DNA from 3 places in the Streptomyces sp. NPDC017225 genome. Region 3 is predicted to be linked to each of the others. Evidence: riboswitches for the same ligand, from Rfam matches in the RefSeq annotation. Region 3 holds a riboswitch; each other region holds the start of a gene.
The links. Region 3 has a riboswitch for thiamine pyrophosphate ahead of thiC (phosphomethylpyrimidine synthase ThiC). Riboswitches for the same ligand answer to the same signal wherever they lie in the genome.
Positions count from the first base shown of each region.

Region 1: it holds a riboswitch for thiamine pyrophosphate, as region 3 does, so the genes downstream of both, ACH4NX_RS27425 (thiamine ABC transporter substrate binding subunit) here and thiC (phosphomethylpyrimidine synthase ThiC) in region 3, are expected to answer to the same signal.
Region 2: it holds a riboswitch for thiamine pyrophosphate, as region 3 does, so the genes downstream of both, thiO (glycine oxidase ThiO) here and thiC (phosphomethylpyrimidine synthase ThiC) in region 3, are expected to answer to the same signal.

Region 1 covers NZ_JBIRNE010000014.1:129,717-134,216, reverse strand. Annotated here, with positions in the region: gene ACH4NX_RS27435 (phosphatidate cytidylyltransferase) at 1-327, shown strand, start outside; gene rlmN (23S rRNA (adenine(2503)-C(2))-methyltransferase RlmN) at 497-1,609, shown strand; TPP riboswitch at 1,672-1,778, shown strand; gene ACH4NX_RS27425 (thiamine ABC transporter substrate binding subunit) at 1,858-2,946, shown strand; gene ACH4NX_RS27420 (iron ABC transporter permease) at 2,991-4,500, shown strand, end outside.
Region 2 covers NZ_JBIRNE010000003.1:211,588-216,087, reverse strand. Annotated here, with positions in the region: gene pknB (Stk1 family PASTA domain-containing Ser/Thr kinase) at 1-706, opposite strand, end outside; gene ACH4NX_RS08190 (thiazole synthase) at 836-1,633, opposite strand; gene thiS (sulfur carrier protein ThiS) at 1,636-1,836, opposite strand; gene thiO (glycine oxidase ThiO) at 1,833-3,044, opposite strand; TPP riboswitch at 3,042-3,153, opposite strand; gene ACH4NX_RS08175 (NAD(P)/FAD-dependent oxidoreductase) at 3,307-4,500, shown strand, end outside.
Region 3 covers NZ_JBIRNE010000015.1:119,060-123,559, forward strand. Annotated here, with positions in the region: gene thiC (phosphomethylpyrimidine synthase ThiC) at 1-1,563, opposite strand, end outside; TPP riboswitch at 1,556-1,745, opposite strand; gene ACH4NX_RS28400 (YibE/F family protein) at 1,817-3,385, shown strand; gene ACH4NX_RS28405 (SsgA family sporulation/cell division regulator) at 3,445-3,882, opposite strand; gene ACH4NX_RS28410 (IclR family transcriptional regulator) at 3,982-4,500, opposite strand, start outside.

The sequences.
Region 1 (4,500 bases), on a different contig from region 3:
ACCAAGCTCGCCCCGCGCATCAGCCCCGGCAAGACCCGGGAGGGCCTGCTCGGCGCGGTCGCGTTCGCGATGGTGGCGGGCGCGCTGTGCATGCAGTTCCTGATCGACGGCGGCACCTGGTGGCAGGGCCTGCTGCTCGGCCTCGTCGTCGCCGTCAGCGCCACGCTGGGCGACCTCGGCGAGTCCATGATCAAGCGGGACCTCGGCATCAAGGACATGGGCACGCTGCTCCCGGGCCACGGCGGCATCATGGACCGCCTGGACTCGCTGCTGCCCACGGCGCCGGTGGTGTGGCTGCTGCTGGTGATCTTCGTCGGATCGGGTTGACAGCGTTCAGGTAGTCTGGAAGGGCCCGCACGGTCGCGGGCCCTTTCGTGTTTCCCCGCCCACGCGGGGGTTGTCCGGTGAGGTCTCCTGGCTTCGGCATGGCTCTGCCGTCGTCCCCGCGTGAGCGGGGATTCGCCACAGGCCCGTCGTCATGAGGAGTTGTCCAACCGTGGCCCGTCCCGCCCCAGGTGAGCTCACCTTCGTCGCGCCCCGCGCAGCGAAGCGGCCGCCTCGGCACCTCGCCGACCTCACGCCCGCGGAGCGCAAGGAGGCCGTCGCCGCGATCGGCGAGAAGCCGTTCCGCGCCAAGCAGCTCTCGCAGCACTACTTCGCGCGGTACGCGCACGACCCCCAGCAGTGGACCGACATCCCGGCCGGCGCGCGCCAGGGCCTCCAGGAGGCGCTGCTGCCCGAGCTGATGACGGTCGTGCGGCATCTGTCGACCGACCAGGGCACCACGCGCAAGACGCTGTGGAAGCTGTTCGACGGGACGCTCGTCGAGTCCGTCCTCATGCGTTACCCGGACCGGGTGACCATGTGCATCAGCTCCCAGGCCGGCTGCGGCATGAACTGCCCGTTCTGCGCCACCGGACAGGCCGGCCTGGACCGGAACCTGTCGACGGCCGAGATCGTGCACCAGATCGTGGACGGCATGCGGGCGCTCAGGGACGGCGAGGTCCCGGGGGGACCGGCCCGGCTCAGCAACATCGTGTTCATGGGCATGGGCGAGCCCCTCGCCAACTACAACCGGGTCGTCGGTTCCATCCGCCGCCTCACCGACCCCGAGCCCGACGGGCTGGGCCTCTCCCAGCGCGGCATCACCGTCTCCACCGTCGGTCTCGTCCCGGCCATCCACCGCTTCACCGGCGAGGGATTCAAGTGCCGCCTCGCCATCTCGCTGCACGCGCCCGACGACGAGCTGCGCGACACCCTCGTCCCCGTCAACACGCGCTGGAAGGTGCGTGAGGTGCTGGACGCCGGGTTCGAGTACGCGGCCACGTCCGGACGCCGGCTGTCGATCGAGTACGCGCTGATCCGGGACATCAACGACCAGGCGTGGCGTGGCGACCGGCTCGGGCGGCTGCTCAAGGGCAGGCCCGTGCACGTCAACCTCATCCCGCTCAACCCCACGCCGGGCTCGAAGTGGACCGCGTCGCGGCCCGAGGACGAGAAGGCGTTCGTGGAGGCGATCGCGGCGCATGGTGTGCCGGTGACGATCCGGGACACCCGTGGGCAGGAGATCGACGGGGCGTGTGGTCAGCTCGCCGCGAGCGAGCGGTAACCTGACCGACGTCAGCACCTCGTCGTACGACAGCTGCGTACGTCATACAGAACCACATCTTCATATTCCGACAGGGGAGCGCCACAGCGCTGAGAGTGCGGCACCGGGCCGCAGACCCTCCGAACCTGGCCCAGGTCATTCTGGGTAGGGAGATCGGTCACCACTCGAGCTGTTGCGCCCTGCCCGGGACCCTCGCCAGGGGTCCCGGGCGGGGCCGCGTCTTCTCCTGGTCTCCCAGGAGGAATTCAGTGAGCATCACCAAGAAGGCCACCGTCCTGGCCGTCGGCCTCGGCATGGTCGCCGGCCTGTCCGCGTGCGGATCGTCGTCCGGCGGCGACAGCCGGGGCGCCGGCGACTCCGAGACCGTGACCCTGGTCAGCCACAACTCGTGGGCCGTGTCGAAGGACGTCATCGCCGCCTTCGAGCAGAGCTCCGGCTACAAGGTCCAGGTCCTGGAGGACGGCGACGCCGGGCAGGCCGTCAACAAGGCGGTCCTCACCAAGGACAACCCGCAGGGCGACGTCTTCTTCGGCGTCGACAACACACTGCTCTCCCGCGCCCTCGACAACGGGCTGTTCCAGCCGTACGAGGCGAAGGGCTCCGACCTGGTCCTCCCCGAGTACCGGGCCGACCAGGACGAGCACCGGGTCACCCCCGTCACCACCGGCGACGTCTGCGTCAACTACGACAAGGCGTACTTCAGCGAGCACGGGCTGACCCCGCCGGACTCCTTCGACGACCTGGTCGAGCCCGAGTACGAGGACCTGCTCGTCACCGAGAACGCGGGCAGTTCCTCGCCCGGCCTCGGCTTCCTGCTCGGCACCGCCGCCGAGTACGGCGACGAGGGCTGGCAGGACTACTGGAAGAAGCTGAAGGCGAACGGCGTCAAGGTCGTCGACAGCTGGGAGCAGGCCTACAACGAGGAGTTCTCCGGCTCGTCCGGCGGCAAGAAGGCCAAGGGCGACCGCCCGCTCGTCGTCTCCTACGCCTCGTCCCCGCCCGCCGAGGTCATCTACGCCGATCCGCAGCCGGCCACGGCGCCGACGGGTGTCGCCACCGGCACCTGCTTCCGCCAGGTCGAGTACGCGGGTCTGCTGAGCAACGCCGGGAACCCCGAGGGCGGCAAGGCACTCCTCGACTTCCTGCTCGGCAAGGAGTTCCAGGACGACATGCCGCTGAACATGTTCGTCTACCCGGTGCGGGAGGGCGCGGAGATCCCCGAGGCGTTCCGGAAGTTCGGGCCGCAGGCCGAGGACCCGCGGACCATGGACCCGGCGAAGATCGCCGACAACCGCGACCAGTGGGTCAAGTCGTGGACCTCACTCGTACTCAAGTAGCCGGGCGCCGGCGACGCACGGGGAACGCGGCGCGGCTGGCCCTGATGGCCGTGCCCGTCGCGTTCTTCGCGGTGTTCTTCGCCTACCCCGTCGCCGCGATCGTCGCGCGCGGACTGGAGATCGACGGCACCTGGCGGTTCGGGCGGATCGGGGAGGTGCTCGCGCAGTCCGACGTGCGGCACGTGCTGTGGTTCACCACCTGGCAGGCGCTGGCCTCCACCGCGCTCACCCTGCTGATCGCCCTGCCGGGTGCCTACGTCCTCGCCCGCTTCGACTTCCCCGGCAAGCAGGTGCTGCGGGCGGTGGTGACCGTGCCGTTCGTGCTGCCGACGGTCGTCGTCGGTACGGCCTTCCTGGCGCTGGTGGGGCGTGGCGGACTGCTCGACGAGCTGTGGGGCGTACGGCTGGACACCACCGTGTGGGCGATCCTGCTCGCGCACGTCTTCTTCAACTACGCCGTCGTCGTACGCACCGTCGGCGGCCTCTGGTCGCAACTCGACCCGCGGCAGGAGGAGGCCGCGCGGATGCTCGGCGCCTCGCGGCTGAGAGCCTGGCGGCAGGTGACACTGCCCGCGCTCGCACCGGCCGTGGCCGCCGCCGCGCTGATGGTGTTCCTGTTCACCTTCACCTCCTTCGGCGTGGTCCAGATCCTCGGCGGACCGGCCTTCTCCACCCTGGAGGTGGAGATCTACCGGCAGACCTCCCAGATCTTCGATCTGTCCACGGCCGCCGTGCTGACGCTGATCCAGTTCGCCGCGGTGGCCGCCGTCCTCGCCGTGCACGCCTGGACGGTTCGGCGGCGGGAGACGGCCCTGAGGCTGGTGGACGCGGCCGCGACCGCGCGCCGGCCGCGCGGGACGGGGCAGTGGGCCCTGCTGGCCGGGGTCCTGGTCACCATCGCCGTGCTACTGGTGCTGCCGCTCGCCGTGCTGGTCGAGCGGTCGCTGGGCGCACCCGGCTTCGGCTACTACCGGGCGCTGACCCGCGAGGACGGCGGCACCTTCCTCGTCCCGCCCATCGAGGCGATCGGCAACTCCCTCCAGTACGCTGCCGCCGCCACCGCCATCGCCGTGGTGATCGGCGCGCTGGCCGCCACCGCGCTCACCCGCCGCGACGCGGGCCGCTTCGTACGCGGCTTCGACGCGCTGCTGATGCTGCCGCTCGGGGTGTCCGCGGTGACCGTCGGCTTCGGGTTCCTGATCGCGCTGGACGAACCCCCGCTGGACCTCCGGTCGTCCTGGTTCCTGGTGCCGCTCGCGCAGGCGCTGGTCGGCGTCCCCTTCGTCGTACGGACCATGCTGCCGGTGCTGCGGGCGGTGGACGCACGGCTGCGGGAGGCGGCGTCCGTGCTCGGGGCGTCGCCGTGGCGGGTGTGGCGGGAGGTCGACCTGCCGATGGTGCGGCGGGCGCTGCTGGTCGCGGCCGGGTTCGCCTTCGCGGTGTCGCTCGGGGAGTTCGGGGCGACCGTGTTCATCGCGCGGCCCGACAACCCGACGCTGCCGGTGGCCGTGGCGCGGCTGCTGGGGCGGCCCGGTGACATGAACTACGGCCAGG
Region 2 (4,500 bases), on a different contig from region 3:
GCGGCGGCACGTCCTCGTGCAGGTGCTTGTAGAGCACCTGGGCGGGGGAGTCCCCGTCGTGCGGCTTGCCGCCGGTCAGCATCTCGTACAGCACGACACCGCACGCGTACACGTCGACCCTCGGGTCGGCGGTGCCGTGCTCGATCTGCTCGGGTGCCAGGTAGGAGACGGTGCCGAGGACGGACCCGGTGGTGTTCGTGACCGTGTCCACGGCCCGGACCAGGCCGAAGTCGGCGACCTTGACCCGGCCGTCGTCCCCTATCAGGACGTTCTCCGGCTTCATGTCCCGGTGCACGAACCCGGCCCGGTGCGCGGCGCCGAGCGCGGCCAGCACCGGCTCCAGGATGTCCAGCGCCGCCCGCGGCCGGAGCGCCCCGCGCTCGCGCAGCACGTCGCGCAGGGTGCAGCCGGCGATGTACTCCATGGCCAGGTAGACGTACGCGCCCTCCGCCCCCTGGTCGAAAACCTGCACGACGTTGGGGTGGTCGAGCCGGGCCACCGACTTCGCCTCGCGGATGAACCGCTCCACGAAGGTGGCGTCGGCCGCGAGCGTCGGGTGCATCACCTTCAGCGCGAGCACGCGGTCCAGGCGGGTGTCCACGGCCCGGTAGACCGTGGCCATCCCGCCGACCGCGATCCGCGCCTCGACGCGGTACCGGCCGTCGAGCACCTGCCCGACGAGAGGGTCCTGAAGGGTCGTGTCCACGCAGCGAGTCTACGAGTCGCCACGGACACCCGGCGTCGCCGCCGGCGCTCGGGGGCGGTACTGCAGCGCACCTGTGACGCTTCACACGCGCGGCGGCCGCCGACGGAGCTCGGCCCCCATGGACGAGGTTCACCGGAAAGCGGGCCGCTCCGGATCAAGAGCAGCCAGGCCCTCCGCAGGAGACGACGCCTCGGCGAACCGCCGCCGCGGAATCCGCCCCGCCCGCCGCGCGAAGCGCCCCGCCTCCACCGCGCACCGCATCCCCTCCGCCATCAGCACCGGCTCCTGCGCCCGCGTCACCGCGGAGGCGAGCATCACACCCGCGCACCCCAGCTCCATCGCCAGCGCCACGTCCGACGCCGTGCCGGCCCCCGCGTCCAGAATCACCGGCACGCGCGCGTGCTCCACGATCAGCTCGAAGTTGTGCGGATTGCGGATACCGAGCCCCGACCCGATCGGCGAGCCGAGCGGCATGATCGCGGCGCATCCGACGTCCTCCAGCTTGCGCGCGAGGACCGGGTCGTCGTTCGTGTACGGCAGCACCGTGAACCCGTCGTCGACCAGTGTCTCCGCCGCGTCCAGCAGCTCGATCGGGTCCGGCAGCAGGGTGCGCTCGTCGGCGATGACCTCCAGCTTGACCAGGTCGGTGCCGAGGGCCTCGCGCGCGAGACGGGCGGTGAGGACGGCCTCCCCGGCGGTGAAGCAGCCGGCCGTGTTCGGCAGCACCCGGATGCCCAGCTTCTCCAGCACCGACAGCACGGACCCGTGCACCGAGGCGTCCACCCGCCGCATCGCGACGGTCGTCAGCTCCGTCCCGGAGGCCACCAGCGCCCGCTCCAGCACGTCGAGGCTGGGCGCCCCGCCGGTACCCATGATCAGGCGGGACCCGTACGCCGTACCGCCGAGGACAAAGGGATCGTCGGCCATGGTCAGCCTCCTTGGACGGCGGTGAGGACTTCGACGCGGTCGCCGTCGGCCAGCGCGGTGGCGGACCACCGCGCGCGCGGGACGACGGTTTCGTTCAGGGCGGCGGCCACGCCGGACGGTGCCGCGGTGAGCGTGTCCACCAGGGCGTCCAGGGCGGTGCCGGGAGCCACCTCGCGCGGCTCGCCGTTGACGGAGATGTTCATGCGGGCTGCTCCGAGAGTTCCTTGAGTGCGGGGGCGGCGCCGAAGCGCCGGGGGCTGAAGGGCAGCGCCTCGGCGGGAAGCTCCCCGGTGGTCAGGGCGTCCGCCATGACGTCGCCGGTGACCGGGGTGAGCAGGACGCCGTTGCGGAAGTGCCCGGTGGCCAGCAGCAGGCCGGCCAGCCCGGTCGGGCCGAGCAGCGGGGCGTTGTCCGGGGACCCCGGGCGCAGACCCGCCCGGGTCTCCTGCAGGGGCAGCTCGGTGATGCCGGGGACCAGCTCGTGGGCGTCGCGCAGCAGCTCGTAGACGCCGCCCGCGGTCACCGTCGTGTCCCAGCCCATCTCCTCGCTGGTGGCGCCGACGACCAGCTCGCCGCTCTCCCGGGGCACCAGGTAGAGGGGGTTGCCGCGCACCACGGCACGCACCGTCCGGTTCAGCAGCGGGCCGTGCGTCCGCGGCATCGCCAGCCGCAGCACCTGCCCCTTCACGGGCCGCACCGGCGGCAGCACGTCGTCCGGGACGCCCGTGAGCCGCCCGCTCAGGCTGCCCCCGGCCAGCACCACCTGCCCGGCCTCCAGCGCGGTGCCGTCGGCCGTGACGACACCCGTGGCCCGCTCGCCGCCGCGCCCGACGGTGAGCCGGTCGGCCCACACCCGGTGGAAGACGACGCCCACGCGTTCGCAGGCGGCCACGAGCGCGACGGCCAGGCGCCGGGGGTCGATCTGGTGATCGCCGTCCACCCGGAGCCCCCCGCGCACGCCCGGCGCGAGCATCGGCTCCAGACGTCGGCACTCGCGCCCCGTCAGCCACTCGGACTCCAGGCCCGAGCGCTGCTGGAGCGCGTGCAGTTCCCGCAGGTGGGCGCGGTCGTCGGCGTCCAGCGCGACGGCGAGGGTGCCGCACCGGCGATAGCCGAGGTCGTGGCCGGTGAGGTCGGCCAGCTCGGCCGCGAACTCCGGGTAGCGGCGGGCCGAGGCGAGGTTCAGCGCGAGCAGCGTCTGCTCGCCGTAGTGCAGTTCCGTGACGGCGGCCAGCATCCCGGCGGCCACCTGGGCGGCCCCACCGCCCGGCTCGGGGTCCACGAGCGCCGTGACGAGCCCGCGCTGCGCGGCCCGCCAGGCCGTGACCAGTCCGATGATCCCGCCCCCGACGACGAGGACGTCGGGTGTGGGTGACGGCGTGCGTGACGTCGTGTGTGACGGTGACGGCATGGGCGTCCAGCCCCTCCCTTCGCCGGCATGACCCGGATCAGGTTCGTACGGTCGGAGGCCGCCAGCCTCCCTCTCAGCCCGGTGCGTCCGGGCTCCCGCGAGTGTCTTACGCCGGCCAGCCTAGCCCGCGGCGCGTCGCACTCGTAAGGGGAGCCGCCCCGCGCCCGCGTACGACGCGTACGACCCGTACGGCCAAGCGGTGTGGAGCAGGTCACCGCGCACGGCCCCTGACTGACGACCGGCCGGTGTCTAAGGTGATCACGTGAGCGAGCAGACGCAGGAGCGGACCCGGCAACGGGAAGCGGACGCGGAACGCCGCGTGGTCGTCGTCGGCGCGGGCATGGCGGGCGTGCAGACCGCCGTCGCCCTGCGGGAGCAGGGCTTCACCGGCACCGTGACCCTGATCGGCGCGGAGCCGCACCAGCCGTACGACCGCCCTCCGCTGTCCAAGGCCGTCCTGCTCGGCACGGCCGAGGGCTCCGCCTTCGACGTCGACTTCGAGGCGCTCGGCATCACGCTGCGGCTCGGCTGCGAGGCCCTGGGCGTCCACCTGGCGGAGCACGTCCTCGACACCTCCGCGGGGCCCGTGCCGTACGACGCCCTCGTCCTCGCCACCGGCGCCGAACCGGTCCGCCTCCCCGGCACCGAGGGCGTGCCCGGCGTGCACCTGCTGCGCACCCTGGACGACGCCGAACGGCTGCGCCCCGTGCTGGCCCGGCAGCACGACGTCGTGGTCGTCGGCGCGGGCTGGATCGGCGCCGAGTTCGCCACCGCCGCGCGCGAGGCGGGCTGCGCCGTGACCGTCGTGGAGGCCGCCGACCGGCCCCTCGCCGGCGCGCTGCCCGACGAGGTCGCCGCGCCGATGACCGCCTGGTACGCCGACGCGGGCGCCGTCCTGCGCACGCACGCCCGCGTGGAGCGCGTGGAGTCCGGCGGCGGCCCCGGGGAGCCCGGTCACGTCGTCGTCCTGGACGACGGCTCACGGCTGCCCGCCGGCGCGGTCGTCGTCGGCATCGGCGCCCGGCCCGCCACCGCCTGGCTCGCCGGCTCCGGGATCGCTCTCGGCTCGCAGGGGGAGGTCCTGGCCGACGACCGCCTGCGCACCTCTGCGCCGGACGTCCACGCGGTCGGCGACTGCGCCTCCTTCCCCTCCGGCCGCTACGGCGAACGGCTGCTGGTGCACCACTGGGACAACGCCCTCCAGGGGCCGCGCACGGTCGCCGCCGACATCATCGGCGCCGTCGGCGGCGAGGCCGTGGCGGCCTACGACCCGGTGCCGTACTTCTGGTCCGAGCAGTTCGGCCGCTTCGTCCAGTACGCCGGTCATCACACGGCCGCCGACACCACCCTGTGGCGCGGGGACCCCTCGGGACCCGCCTGGACGGTCTGCTGGCTGCGCGAGGGCCGCCTGGTCGCCCTGCTGGCGGTGGGCCGCCCCCGGGACCTGGCCCAGGGA
Region 3 (4,500 bases):
AGCCAGGTTGAACTGGTCCTCCCACCGGAACTCGAAGCGGGCGTCCGACAGCGCGTCGTCCCATTCCTGCGCGCCTGGGTGCCCCTTGGCGAGGTCGGCGGCATGGGCGGCGATCTTGTAGGTGATGACGCCGGTCTTGACGTCGTCACGGTTGGGCAGGCCCAGGTGTTCCTTGGGCGTGACGTAGCAGAGCATGGCCGTGCCCCACCAGGCGATCATCGCGGCACCGATGCCGGAGGTGATGTGGTCGTACGCCGGAGCGACGTCCGTCGTCAGGGGGCCGAGCGTATAGAACGGAGCTTCATCGCAGATCTCCTGCTGAAGGTCGATGTTCTCCTTGATCTTGTGCATCGGGACGTGGCCCGGGCCTTCGATCATGGTCTGTACGTTCAAACGCTTGGCGATTCGGTTGAGTTCCCCGAGCGTGCGCAACTCCGCGAACTGCGCCTCGTCGTTGGCGTCCGCGATCGAGCCCGGCCGCAGGCCGTCGCCGAGTGAGTACGTGACGTCGTAGGCGGCGAGGATCTCGCAGAGTTCCTCGAAGTTTTCGTAGAGGAACGACTCCCTGTGGTGCGCCAGGCACCATGCCGCCATGATCGAGCCGCCGCGCGAGACGATGCCGGTCTTGCGGTTCGCGGTGAGCGGCACGTACGCCAGGCGCACTCCGGCGTGGACCGTCATGTAGTCCACGCCTTGCTCGGCCTGCTCGATGACCGTGTCCTTGTAGATCTCCCAGGTCAGCTCCTCGGCCCGGCCGTCGACCTTCTCCAGGGCCTGGTAGAGCGGCACTGTCCCGATGGGGACGGGGGAGTTGCGCAGCACCCACTCGCGCGTGGTGTGGATGTTGCGGCCGGTGGAGAGGTCCATGACCGTGTCGGCGCCCCATCGGGTCGCCCAGGTCATCTTGTCGACCTCCTCCTCGATGGAGGACGTCACCGCCGAGTTGCCGATGTTGGCGTTGACCTTCACCAGGAACCTCTTGCCGATGATCATCGGCTCGATCTCCGGGTGGTTGACGTTGGCGGGGAGTACGGCCCGGCCGGCTGCGATCTCCTCACGGACCACTTCCGGCGAGACGCTCTCCCGCACGGCCACGTACTCCATCTCGGGCGTGATCTCGCCCCTGCGCGCGTACGCGAGCTGTGTGACCGCGCTGCCGTCCCTCCCCCGGCGCGGCTGACGCGGCCGTCCGGGGAAGACGGCGTCCAGGTTGCGCAGACCACCGCGCGGCGAGGTGTGCTTGATTCCGTCGTCCTCGGGACGAACGGGACGGCCCGCGTACTCCTCGGTGTCGCCGCGGGCGATGATCCAGTTCTCCCGCAGCGGAGACAGCCCCCTGCGGACATCGGTGTCGACGAGCGGATCGGTGTACGGGCCCGAAGTGTCGTACAGCGTGACCGACTGCCCGTTGGTGAGGTGCACCTGACGAACCGGCACGCGCAGGTCGGGGCGCGAGCCCCCGAGGTACGCCTTGTGCCAGCCGATGGACTTCCCGACCTCCGTGGGCTCCTCCTGGGCGGAGTTCTGCGTGGAGGCAGGCGTGCGTGCGTCCTTGATGGTCATGAGACCTACTCCCTACGCCGGCATTACCCGGTAACAGGTTCGGCGGTCGACGCAGCGGCTTCCGTCTGTCGACGCTTCGTGGGGAACGTCACTCGGATTCGGTGACGTTCCCCGTGAAACATCGCTGGGACGGAGGTCAGCGCCCTCTCAGCCCGGTGCTCCGAGCTCCCGCGTGTACAAAGGTGACTCCACGCTAGCGTCAATTCGGGCGCGGTGAACAGAGGGCCCCCCACGTTCTTGCGATGATCGGCCGGTGACCACACCGCAGCATCCCCCGTTTCCGCCGCACGAGCCCCGCCCCGGACCGAGCGCCGAGGACCACAGTCGCCATGAAGCCGGGCACGCCCCCGTCGGCTCTCACGGCACGGGTGGTGGCAGACCTGACGTGAGCGACAGGCACGGTGCCGGAGACGGCGGTGGGCACGGTGCGGGTGGTGGGCACGGTGCCGGAGACGGCGGTTCCGGGGGACACGGGGGCGGGGGCGGGGGCGGGCACGGGCATGCGCACGCCCACGGGCACGGACCGGCGGCGCCCGTCTCCCGGCACCTGAGGAAGGTCATCGCCGCGGTCCTCATCCCGTTCGCCGCGGCGGTGCTGATCGGGCTCGCGGTGCTGTGGCCGGGCGGTGCCCCGCCGCACGAACGCACCGGGGTGGGATTCGACCGGCAGACGGAGAAGGGCACCGTCACCAAGGTGGTCGAGCTGAGCTGCCAGTCCGTCAACGCCTCGGGCGTCCCCCCCACCGGCGACACCTCCACCGCCGAGGGCTCCTCCGCGGTGCAACAGGCGAACGGCGACTGCAAGCGGGCGACGATCCGCGTCGACAGCGGCGACGACAAGGGCCGCACGTTCACCGAGATCGTGCAGCCGGACCAGTCACGGCAGTTGCGGCAGGGACAGAAGGTCGTGGTCGCCTACGAGCCCTCCGCGCCGGAGGACCTGCAGTACTCGGTGACCGACATCAACCGTCGGCTCCCGATGGCCCTGCTCGCCGGCATCTTCGCACTCGCCGTCGTGGTCGTCGGACGGCTGCGGGGCCTCATGGCCCTGGTCTCGCTGGCCATGAGCTTCCTGCTGCTGAACTTCTTCATCCTGCCCGCGATTCTGCAGGGATCGAACCCGCTGGCCGTGGCGGTGGTCGGGTCCAGCGCCATCATGCTGATCGCGCTGTATCTGTGCCACGGCCTGTCCGCACGCACTTCCGTGGCGGTACTCGGCACCCTGATCTCGTTGTTGCTGATCGGTGTTCTCGGGTCGTTGTTCATCGGCTGGGCCGCGCTGACCGGGAACACGGACGACAACACCGGTCTCATCCACGGCCTGTATCCGACGATCGACATGAGCGGCCTGCTGCTCGCCGGTGTCATCATCGGCTCGCTCGGTGTCCTCGACGACGTGACGGTCACCCAGACCTCGGCGGTCTGGGAACTGCACGAGGCCAACCCGATGATGGGCCGACGCGCGCTGTACCGCGCGGGCATCCGTATCGGACGAGACCACATCGCCTCGGTCGTCAACACGCTCGTCCTCGCCTACGCGGGTGCCGCGCTGCCGCTGCTGCTGCTGTTCTCGATCGCGCAGAGCGGTGTGGGGACGGTCGCCAACAGCGAGTTGGTCGCGGAGGAGATCGTTCGCACGCTGGTCGGCTCGATCGGCCTGGTGGCGTCCGTTCCGGTCACCACGGCCCTCGCGGCCCTCGTCGTGTCGGCCGATCGGCCGGGCAGTCGACCGGCCGACCGGCCGGCGGCACAGGCCTCCGGGGCGACGCCGGGTACGGGTGCGGCTCCCGTGCGCGGACGGGGCCGCCGTCGTAAGCGCTGACTCCTCGACGGCTGCCCTGGCGAAGCGTTACGCCAACGCTGTGGAGCTGCCGTAACGGTTCAGCCCGCGCTCTGCTCCTCCGCCAGGATGCGGTCCAGGGCCTCGTCGAGGTGGGCGTCGAAGTCGGCGAGCGCGCCCTCCTGCCCCAGTGGCACCAGCTTGTCGGTCCGGTCGAGGAACGCCACCAGAGGGGCCGCGGACGAACGGAACAACGCCTGGTCGATGCCGACCTGGAGCCGGATCAGCACCTCGGCCAGCGGCTCGGGATCGACCGGGGCGATACGCACGTCACCGTCGCCACACGGCCGTCCCACCCCGTCGACCAGCAACTCCCGGCCGAACGCCCAGGTCACCGGCGCGTCCCCGGGCAGATGGAAGGTCAGTCGCACGGCATAGGGATCACAGGTCTCGTAGCGCAGCTCCACGGGAATACGGAAAGAGAGCTCCTCGGACACGAGAAAGCTCATCATGACCTCTGCCTGTACGGACTCGCCCATCGCCTACCCCGTCATTCGCCGTCGACTGTCCGGGAATCAAACCTCTAACACTGATGGCATCTTGCTTAACGTACACACCAGATCACAAGGAGTGAGTTTTCAGATACTGATAGAGATCGCGAGTGACCCCAGAAGCCGTCCCACCTCGTACTGCAACCGGTCCGCCGCGGGCAGCAGCCGACCGGCCTGTTGGAGGGGCAGGGAAATGGCCATCGTCGCCGCCGTGGTGCCGACGGTGATCGGAATCGCCGCGCAGACCGTCCCCAGGGCGTACTCCTGGCGTTCGGTCACCGGCGTCATCCGCCGCATGCGTTCCAGTCGCTTCAGCAGACTGTGGCCGTCACGCACCGTGTACGGCGTGACCGGCTGCACCGGGTATCGGTCCAGGTGGTCGCGGCGGGCATCCTCGTCCAACTGGGACAGCAGGCACTGTCCGATGGCGTGCGCGTGCCCGGTCTCGCGGAAGTCCGCCCATTCCTCGACCGCCGGATTGCCCGGTGTGTCGGAGACGCACCTGATCTCGATCTCGCCGTCACGGTACATCGCGTAGTAGACGGGAACGCCGATCGTGTCGCGCATGTGTGCCAGCGCGTCGACCACCGTGCTGCGACGTTTCTG